Regions from separate parts of the Neorhizobium sp. 2083 genome, predicted to be linked through region 1. Evidence: predicted binding sites of a transcription regulator. Region 1 holds the regulator's gene; each other region holds the start of a gene.
The links. Region 1 encodes PhoB, which activates phosphate uptake and scavenging genes when phosphate is short. Its sites were predicted from a motif close to TGTCATNNANCTGTCAT; they were not measured.
Positions count from the first base shown of each region.

Region 2: ugpB (sn-glycerol-3-phosphate ABC transporter substrate-binding protein UgpB) is a predicted target of PhoB. The motif match lies at 1,972-1,988, and genes of this name have one in related genera.
Region 3: J2X76_RS01000 (esterase-like activity of phytase family protein) is a predicted target of PhoB. The motif match lies at 1,555-1,571, and genes of this name have one in related genera.

Region 1 covers NZ_JAVDTC010000001.1:1,012,426-1,015,698, forward strand. The annotation lists gene J2X76_RS05210 (GcrA family cell cycle regulator) at 99-641, shown strand; gene J2X76_RS05215 (PACE efflux transporter) at 830-1,267, shown strand; gene phoB (phosphate regulon transcriptional regulator PhoB) at 1,274-1,957, opposite strand; gene phoU (phosphate signaling complex protein PhoU) at 1,987-2,700, opposite strand; gene pstB (phosphate ABC transporter ATP-binding protein PstB) at 2,746-3,273, opposite strand, start outside.
Region 2 covers NZ_JAVDTC010000001.1:1,157,375-1,160,647, forward strand. The annotation lists gene ugpA (sn-glycerol-3-phosphate ABC transporter permease UgpA) at 1-502, opposite strand, end outside; gene ugpB (sn-glycerol-3-phosphate ABC transporter substrate-binding protein UgpB) at 569-1,897, opposite strand; gene J2X76_RS05960 (YraN family protein) at 2,021-2,419, opposite strand; gene rsmI (16S rRNA (cytidine(1402)-2'-O)-methyltransferase) at 2,406-3,273, opposite strand, start outside.
Region 3 covers NZ_JAVDTC010000001.1:203,377-206,649, forward strand. The annotation lists gene J2X76_RS00985 (hypothetical protein) at 1-216, shown strand, start outside; gene J2X76_RS00990 (DUF2000 family protein) at 188-595, opposite strand; gene J2X76_RS00995 (AraC family transcriptional regulator) at 723-1,529, shown strand; gene J2X76_RS01000 (esterase-like activity of phytase family protein) at 1,658-3,016, shown strand; gene J2X76_RS01005 (AraC family ligand binding domain-containing protein) at 3,268-3,273, shown strand, end outside.

The DNA.
Region 1 (3,273 bases):
CACCTCAAGCATAGATATAGTGGGTGCTGCGAAATGATTTTCGCAGCAAAGGTGGAAGGATTCTGCATGCCAGCAACGTTCAAAGGCGGAGAACGGGCATGAACTGGACAGACGAGCGTGTCGAGAAGCTCAAAAGATTATGGTCGGAGGGCCTGAGTGCCAGCCAGATCGCAGCACAACTCGGAGGCGTAAGCCGGAATGCGGTGATCGGCAAGGTGCATCGCCTCAGCCTTCCCGGCCGGGCGAAAGCCGGCGGTACGGTCGCGACCGGTCGCACATCGGCGGCCAAGCGCACGACATCGGCGCCGCGGGCTCCGAACTATGCATCGCGCGTTACCACCACCACCCGGACTGTAGCCCGCGCCGTGGGCGCGACGATGGTGAAGGAAGAGATCGAGGTCGAACCTTACGAGGAGATGGAATATCGTCCCGCCTCGAACGTGGTGGTGCCGATCTCCCGTCGCCTGGCACTGACCGAACTGACCGAGCGCACCTGCAAGTGGCCTGTCGGCGATCCGCTCAAGGAAGATTTCCACTTCTGCGGCTGTGAATCCCCGGACGCCTCGCCCTATTGCAGCTATCACGCAAAGCTCGCCTACCAGCCGGTGAACGAGCGCCGCAAGGTTGCCGTTCGCGTCTGAGCGGCGGCGCGACACGAGGACAAGATCGAAAGCGGGCTTCGGCCCGCTTTTTTTGTTGCAGATGGCGGATCTGCCGGTCAGGCCTTGCTCCGGATCGGCATTGCGCCTATCTGAAGGATGGCGAGGACGACCTCCCCCATCCGGGCAAGAACTCCGGGACGACCCGGAACAGCACCCAGGAGGTCATCATGCGCTCCACACGCGACCGTATCCGCCATGCCATCAGTTTCGAGTTGATCGGGCTCGCCATCATCACACCACTCGGCGCCATCGCCTTCGGCATGCCGGCCACCGATATCGGCGTGGTCGGCATCGGCAGTGCGACGATCGCCACCGGCTGGAACTATCTTTACAATCTCGGCTTCGACCATCTGATGCAGCGTTTCACCGGCAGCACGCAGAAAAACACCGCAATACGCGTGGCGCATGCGGTGCTGTTCGAACTTGGCCTGCTCATCGCGCTTCTGCCGCTGATCGCCTGGTATCTCGGCGTCAGCATTCTCCATGCGCTGATGATGGATGTGTCTTTTGCGGTCTTCTACGTGGTCTATGCCTTCATCTTCAACTGGGCCTATGACCGGATCTTCCCGCTGCCGGAATGGCAGCGGAAGACCGAGGCGGCGTGAACCGCCTCAGGATTCCATCGAATAACCCGCGCCGCGGACGGTGCGGATGACATCCTGCATGTTGGAGAAGTTGAGCGCCTTCCTGAGGCGCCCGACATGCACATCGACAGTACGTTCGTCGACATAAATGTCGTGCCCCCAGACGCCATCCAGAAGCTGCGAACGCGAGAAGACGCGGCCGGGCGAGGCCATCAGGAACTCCAGAAGACGGAATTCGGTCGGGCCCAGGCGCACCTCACGGCTCTTTCGGTGAACGCGGTGGGTTTCCCGATCGAGTTCGATATCGCCGCAGCGGAGCACGCTGGAGAGCACTTCGGGACGGGCGCGGCGGAGCATGGCCTTGACGCGGGCCATAAGTTCCGGCGTCGAGAAGGGCTTCACCACATAATCGTCGGCGCCGGTGGCGAGGCCGCGAACACGTTCGCTTTCCTCGCCTCGGGCCGTCAGCATGATGATCGGCAAGCGCTCCGTTTCCGGACGCATGCGCAGCCGGCGGCAGAGTTCGATGCCGGAAACGCCGGGCAGCATCCAGTCGAGTATCAGAAGATCCGGCGTACGCTCCTGAAGCCGGATCTCGGCTTCGTCCCCCCGCAAGATCGTCTCGACCTCATAACCTTCCGCTTCGAGATTGTAGCGAAGAAGCACGCTGAGCGCTTCTTCATCCTCGACCACCGCGATTTTAGGCAGCATTTCAGCTCTGCTCCGTCAGCATTCCATCATTATTCGGTGATCGCACCGAGCGTGTTCGACGAGTCGTCCTTCGGGCGATCGCCTTCAGGCTGCGCGCCCGTCGTCATGTAGTAGATGGTCTCGGCGATGTTGGTGGCGTGGTCGCCGATACGCTCGATGTTCTTGGCGCAGAACAGCAGATGCGTGCAGGTGGTGATGTTGCGCGGATCTTCCATCATGTAGGTGAGGAGTTCGCGGAACAGCGAGGTGTACATCGCGTCGATCTCCTCGTCGCGGATGCGGATCGCCTCGGCCTTTTCCGCCGAACGCGTCGCGTAGACGTCGAGGACGTCCTTGAGCTGCACGAGGGCGAGATCGGAGAGATGTTCGAGACCACGGGCGAGCTTGCGCGGAACGCCGGTGCCCTGAACCGCGATGACGCGCTTGGCGGTGTTCTTGCCGAGGTCGCCGACGCGCTCCAGATCGGACGCGATGCGCAGCGAACCGACGATCTCGCGAAGGTCGGCGGCAACAGGCTGGCGGCGGGCGATCGTGACGATCGCCTTGTCGCCGATCTCGCGCTCGGCGTGATCGAGGATCACGTCGTCGGAGATGACCTTCTGGGCGAGTGCGGCGTCGGAATTGACCAGCGCGCGCACGGCGTCCGAGCACATCTGCTCGGCAAGACCGCCCATCTCGGAGATGCGGCGGCTCAGATATTTCAGTTCGTCGTCATAGGCCGACAGGATATGGGTCGATGCCATCTTCTAGTCCTCAAAATTGATTTTCAGGCGGCACGGTCGGCTGGATCAGCCGAAACGACCCATGATGTAGTCCTGGGTGCGCTGGTCGTCGGGGTTGGTGAACATCTTGTCCGTATCGTTCTCCTCGACGAGCTGGCCGAGATGGAACATGGCGGTGCGCTGCGACACGCGGGCGGCCTGCTGCATCGAGTGCGTCACGATGACGATCGTGTAGTTGGCGCGCAGCTCGTGGATGAGTTCCTCGACCTTGGCGGTCGCGATCGGGTCGAGAGCCGAGCAGGGTTCGTCCATCAGGATGACTTCCGGCGATACGGCGATCGCACGGGCAATGCACAGGCGCTGCTGCTGACCGCCAGAAAGGCCGGTGCCGGATTCATGCAGACGATCCTTGACCTCGGTCCAGAGGCCGGCGCGCTGCAGGCTCGCTTCGACGATCTGGTCCATGTCGGCCTTGCTCTTGGAAAGGCCGTGGATGCGCGGACCATAGGAAATGTTCTCGTAGATGGTCTTCGGGAACGGGTTCGGCTTCTGGAAGACCATGCCGACGCGGGCGCGAAGTTCCACGACGTCGAT
Region 2 (3,273 bases), 140 kb from region 1:
TCCAGGCGGCCGCGATGATGATCAGCACCATGGCATCGCCGGTGTGGAGACGATGGTTCCATTCGTATCCGAAGGAACTCAGGAGATAAGGAATGATGCCGACGCTGGGGTTGAACATGAACCACCAGAGCAGGCCGGCAGCCGCCGGCGCCACCGCATAGGGCCAGACCAGCAACGTCGTGTAGAACCGGCCCGAGCGCAGCACGCGGTTGACCGCGACGGCGAACATCAGGGACAGGCCCATAGACAGAACCGTGACGCCGACCGAAAAAACGAAGGTCGCGCCGAGCGCATTCAGATAATCGGGATCGTCCAGCAGACGCGTGTAATTCGCGAACCAGACGAATGTCGCCTTCAGGCCAAACGGGTCCTGGCGCAGGAACGACTGCCAGATCGCTTGCGCGGCGGGCCATACGAAAAAGATGAGCGTGATGATCAGCTGCGGCGCCAGCAGGAAATAAGGCAGGACGCGACTTTGAAAAACGGTGCGCTTGGTTTGCATGGCGAGATGTGCCCAAGGAAATGCCCTCCCCGGGGATCGGGAAGGGCTTGAGGTTTAAGGCGATGCTTAGTTGGAATTCGAAGCTTCGAATTCGCGCAGGACAGCGTTGCCAGCCTTGGCAGCATCGTCGAGAGCCTGCTGGCCGGTCTTCTTGCCGGACAGGACGGTTTCGAACTGCTGGTCGATCAGGTCGCGGATCTGGGTGAGGTTGCCGAAGCGGACGCCCCTGGAGTTGTCCGACGGCGTGCCGCGGGTGATCTGCTTGATGGCGATATCGGAACCCGGGGTCTTTTCATAATAGCCCTGCTTCTGACCAAGCTCGTAGGCAGCGTTGGTGATCGGCAGGTAACCGGTGAACTGGTGCCAATCGGCCTGGACTTCCGGCTTGGAGAGGTAGGTGAAGAACTTGGCGACGCCCTTGTAGACGTCGGGGTTCTTCTGGCCGTTCAGGGTCCAGAGCGTGGCGCCGCCGATGATCGAGTTCTTCGGCTCCTTGGTGACGGTGTCGTCATAAGGCATCGGCGCGAAGCCGACCTTGAAGCCCTTGGCATTGTTGATGACGCCGGCGCGCGAAGCGGAGGAGCCCATGTAGATGGCGCACTGCTGCGCATAGAACATCGGAGCGGTTTCAGCACCGCCACCCGGGCCGCCGTACTTGAAGACCTTGGCATCCTGCTGCTTCTTCAGGTTATCCCAGAATGCAGCCTGTTCCTTGCCGTTGAACTTGAACTCGGTCTTCAGGCCGCCGAAGCCGTTCTGAAGCGTGCCGTAGGGCAGGTTCTGGATGGCCGAGTAGTTTTCAAGGCCAACCCAGGTCGCAGCGTAAGACAGCGTGAAGCCGCAGGCAGCAGCGCCGGAATCGACGATCTTCTTGCCCATGGCGGCAAGTTCGGCCCAGGTCTTCGGGGCAACTTCCGGATCGAGGCCAGCCTTCTGGAAGACGTCCTTGTTGTAGTACATGATCGGGGTCGAGGAATTGAAGGGCATCGACAGGATGTTGCCCTGGGCGTCCGAATAGTAACCTACGACCGGGGCGAGGAAGCCCTTCGGATCCCAAGGCTCCTTGTTGTCGGCCATCAGCTTGTAGACCGGGTAGACGGCACCCTTGGCGGCCATCATCGTGCCGGTACCGACTTCGAAGACCTGAACGATGGCCGGCTGCTGGCCAGCGCGGAAGGCGGCGATAGCGGCGGTCAGGGTTTCCGGATAGGTGCCCTTGAAGACCGGGACGACCTTGTAGTCGCTCTGGCTGTCGTTGAACTTCTGAGCGATCTCTTCGAGCTTCTTACCGAGCTCGCCGCCCATGGCGTGCCACCAGGTGACTTCGGTCGCGGCAAGCGACGAGGTCGCGGACAGGGCGACCGCGATCGCGGCCATCGAAAGCTTTTTGAACATTTTAACGTCCTCTCCACCGTTGTTGGGGTGAGGATCGCAATAGGGCCCGGCTGTGACAGGCCCTTAACAGTTTCGTGTCAGAAATATTACATTGCACAGCCATGCAAAAATTTCACATGAGCGTCAGAAAGCGTTCGCAAAATGCCGCGGCAGGCGGCCGGGAAGAACCGCGACCACATCGTAACGCCGTGACAATCTTGCGGCATCCTTCCGTTTGGAAAGCCAGAGGTCACTTGCCGCGCGAATGCGCTTCTGGGTCGTGAAACCGACGGCATCGACAGCCGCCTGTTCCCCAACCCGCGCCTTGACCTCGACAAAGGCCACCAGATCGCCCTTTCGGACGATGAGATCGATTTCGCCGAGCCTGGTGCGGTAGCGGATCGCAAGAACCCTGTAGCCTTTGGCCAAGAGATAAAGTGCTGCAAGATATTCCGAGACATGGCCCCATCGCTGAGCCTTCCGCCTTTCGGCAGCTTGCCGGTCGGGCCGGCGGCGTTTCAGGCCTCGGTCACTCTCCGTCACCTGCCTCGCCTTTCAGGTTGAGGAGCCGCTGGTAAAGATCCTTGCGCGGAAGTCCCGTGATGCGAGCAGCCTCGGCGGCGGCCTTGGCGGTCGGCATAGTCGCCGAAAGCCGCCGCAGCAGCGCGTCCACCTCGACCTCGCCGGGCGGCTCCTCGGCTTCGGGCGGCGCCAGAAGCAACACGATCTCGCCCTTCACGACGCGATCGTCATTATAATAGGCGGCAAGCTCCTCCAGCGTGCCGCGGCGGAACTCTTCAAACGTCTTGGTCAATTCGCGGCAGACCGTCGCGCGCCGGCGAGCTCCCAGCACTGCTGCTGCGGCGGCGAGCGTGGCGCCGATGCGATGCGGTGACTCGAAAAAAATCAAGGTCGCCGGCACTTTCGAAAGCTCCGCCAGCCGGTCGCGGCGGCCCTTGTCCTTGACTGGCAGGAAGCCCGCGAACAGGAACGCATCGGAGGGCATGCCGGAACCGACGAGGGCTGCGAGCGGCGCGGAGGCGCCGGGGACGGGCACGACCTTGTGACCGGCCTCGATCGCCATCTGACCAAGCCGGTAGCCGGGATCGGAGACCAGAGGCGTGCCGGCGTCGGAGACCAGTGCCACGGACTTCCCCTCCTCCAGCGCGGCGATGAGCTTCGGGCCGACTTCGTCGGAATTGTGCTCGTGATAGGCATAGGGCCGGTTGACGATGCCGTAGCGGTCGAGCAGCACGCGGGTGACGCGGGTATCCTCGCAGGCGAGCACATCGGCGCCGGACAGGGTTTCGAGTGCCCGCAGCGTGATGTCGCCGAGATTGCCGATCGGGGTTGCGACCAGATAAAGCGCCGGCTCCAGCGGCCGCGCGGCTACGAAA
Region 3 (3,273 bases), 810 kb from region 1:
CTCTGGATCCGCCCGATCGTCCGGGTCATGTGCGCCGCCAACCTGCTCGTCGCCCTGCCCGGTCTGATGACGGCGAAGCAGGCCGCCTGGCTCAACTACCTGCTCCTCAGCATCACCACCTACGTCGTCGCCTCGACCACGCCGATCGCCGCGCTCTGGGTCATCCCGAGAACTGCGTTCCTCACCGTCAGGCATGCATTTTCGAGCCTTTGGTGATCTTGTCGACGATCTTCTTCTCCGTCCGAACCGCGATGCCGACCAGTTTCGCATCCTCCGGGGAGAACCTTGCGAACACTTCACGGTTGGCCGCATCATGGCCGGTCGCGAACATTTCCTCGATATAGGCCGACGTCGTCACTTCCCGTTCCAGCGAGCGGCGGTGGATGGTGCGCAGCGTTTCCTGATCGGCGGTGAGCACGACGATCGGCTGGATGCTCATCGGATTGTAGACATGGCCCGTCGCATCCCGATATGCTTGCCCGATGATCGCGGGATTTTGCGCGATGATGCCGCTCGTCAGGAAGGCGGTCACATTGAGCTCCTGCCAGGGGGCGAGGTCATCGCGGAGCACGATCGCGATCTTGGTATCGAACATGAAGAATAACTCCGTCGAAGGTTATGCCAAAGGCCATACAGGGACCGACGAGATAACGGCAGACGGTGCCGTCGGTCTTGAACGTTCGTGCAGCGCCGCAGGCGCATCCGGCGGCAGTACGGATCCCATGCCCGACGGCATCGTCCAGGCGCCCTCCTCGCGCGGTATCGAGCGGATCGAGGCGCGGTTCCATGGGCTGGGTTTCGAGCCGCATCGCCACGACACCTACGCGCTCGGCCTGACGCTGTCGGGCGTCCAGACCTTCCAGTATCGCGGTGCCGCACGCGCCAGCTTGCCCGGCAACGTGATCGTGCTGCATCCGGACGAAGTGCATGACGGCGCGGCCGGCACCGATGCCGGCCTGCGTTACCGCATGCTCTACCTGCCGCCGGAGCGGCTGATCGAGGCGGCCGGCGGCGTGCGCGGCCTGCCCTTCGTGCCGGATCCCATCATAGCGGATGGAGAATTCCGGCAATGCCTCGCCGAAGCCCTGGACGATCTGGAAGCCGAGCCGCAGGACCTGCTGCTCGACGACCTCATCGCCCGGCTTTCGACGAACCTCTGGCGCCACGCGGACGGCAAGGGCGGCGCCGGGGGCACCTTCCGCACCCATCGTCAGGCGGTTCTGCGTTGCCGCGACTATCTGCAGGCGAACGCGGAGCGGGCCGTCACATCGGAAGAACTGGAGGAAGTCGGCGGCTTCGATCGCTATACGACCGCAAGGCAGTTCCGGAAGCTTCTGGGGACAAGCCCGCACCGCTACCTCGTCATGCGCAAGCTCGATCGCGCCAAGGCGCTGCTGTCGCAAGGCGGCAGTCTGGCGGATGTCGCAGCCGATACCGGCTTTGCCGATCAGGCGCATTTCACCCGCCACTTCAAGAAGACCTTCGGCATGACGCCGGGCCGCTGGGTGGCGCTTCGCAGGAGCGCCTAAGCGCCCGTGGCGTTTGTGAAATCATCGTCATCAAAGCTTCATCGAAGCGTCAATCTTCCATCACCTCACCGTCATGCAGCCGCCTTAACCGATTGGCGTCTTCGACACGCCAACCAACAGGTGATCCCATGACCCGCTTTCTGCTCGCTACCGTAGCGCTTGCCGCGCTGATCGGCGGCTCCGCCTCCGCTGACGACAAGGTTTTCCCGGCCAAGCTCACCGGCCAGGCCATCCTGCCCGCCAACACGGTCGTTCCGGCTCCGGCCGATGCGCCGGCCTTCCTCAAGACCTCCGGCAAGTTCACCACCGCCGATCGCAAGCGCACCGATGCCCTCGGCACCCTGCCGGGCAAGGACGGGGCCCGCGTCACCGACGTCAAGCTGCCGCTCGACGGCCAGCCGATCCAGGGTTTCTCCGGCATCAAGACCATGGCTGACGGCACCTTCTGGACGCTGTCGGACAACGGCTTCGGTTCGAAGTTCACCTCGTCCGACTCGATGCTCTTCCTGCACCAGATGAAGTTCGACTGGGCCGCCAACAAGGCCGAAGTCGTCAAGAACATCTTCCTCTCCGATCCGAACAAGATCGCCCCGTTCCCGATCGTCACCGAGGCCACCGAGACCCGTTACCTCACCGGCGCCGATTTCGACATCGAATCGGTGCAGCCGGTCGCCGACGGTTTCTGGCTCGGCGACGAGTTCGGTCCCTATCTCCTCAAGATCGACACCCAGGGCCGCCTGACCGACGTCATCGCCACCACGCTCGACGGCAAGCCGGTGCTTTCGCCCGACAACCCGCTCATCCAGCTGCCGGGCAACCCGGCCGCCAAGATGCCGGTCTTCAACCTGAAGCGTTCCGGCGGTTTCGAAGGCCTCGCCATGGCCAAGGACGGTTCGAAGCTCTACGGCCTGCTCGAAGGCCCGATCTACAAGGACGACGGCCAGGTGGAGCAGGCTGACGGCAAGACCGCCATCCGCGTCATCGAATTCGACGTCGCCTCCAAGAAGTGGACCGGCCGCTCGTGGCTGTATCCGTTCGCCGACAAGGGCGCCTCGATCGGCGACTTCAACATGATCGACGCCACGACCGCCCTCGTCATCGAGCGCGACAACGGCGCCGGCACAAAGGACAAGGCCTGCGCCGATCCCAAGCAGCCGAAGCCGGACTGCTTCGATGCCCCGGCCGAACTGAAGCGCGTCTACAAGATCGAGTTCAACGACGCCAATGTCGGCAAGGCCGTCCGCAAGATCGGCTATATCGACCTGATGAACATCCAGGACCCGGACAACAAGAAGAAGGCCGGCAGCGTCGCCGGCGTCTACGACATGCCGTTCGTGACGATCGAGAATGTCGACGTGGTCGACGCCACTCACATCATCATCGGCAACGACAACAACCTGCCCTTCTCCGCAGGCCGCGCCGTCGACAAGGCTGACAACAACGAGTTCAGCGTGCTCGAAGTGGGTGAGTTCCTGTCTGCGAAGTGAGCGGTTAGGGTTTTGAACGGAAAGAGCGTCCGGTGAAAGCCGGGCGCTCTTTTGTTGACGAGACTGATCCCACCGGGGCAGTCAGGCGCTGAAAATCCCGGCCCGGGAACTTCATGGCGGTCCTCCGCTGACGGCCTCACCGGTTCAACTCAAAGCTGGCAAGAGCCCAAAACGTCCTCCTCAAAAAACTGCAATTCCGTCTTGGCGCGCCGGTTCTCCGCGCTACCTCCGCAAACAGAATGGAGAAGACGATGAAA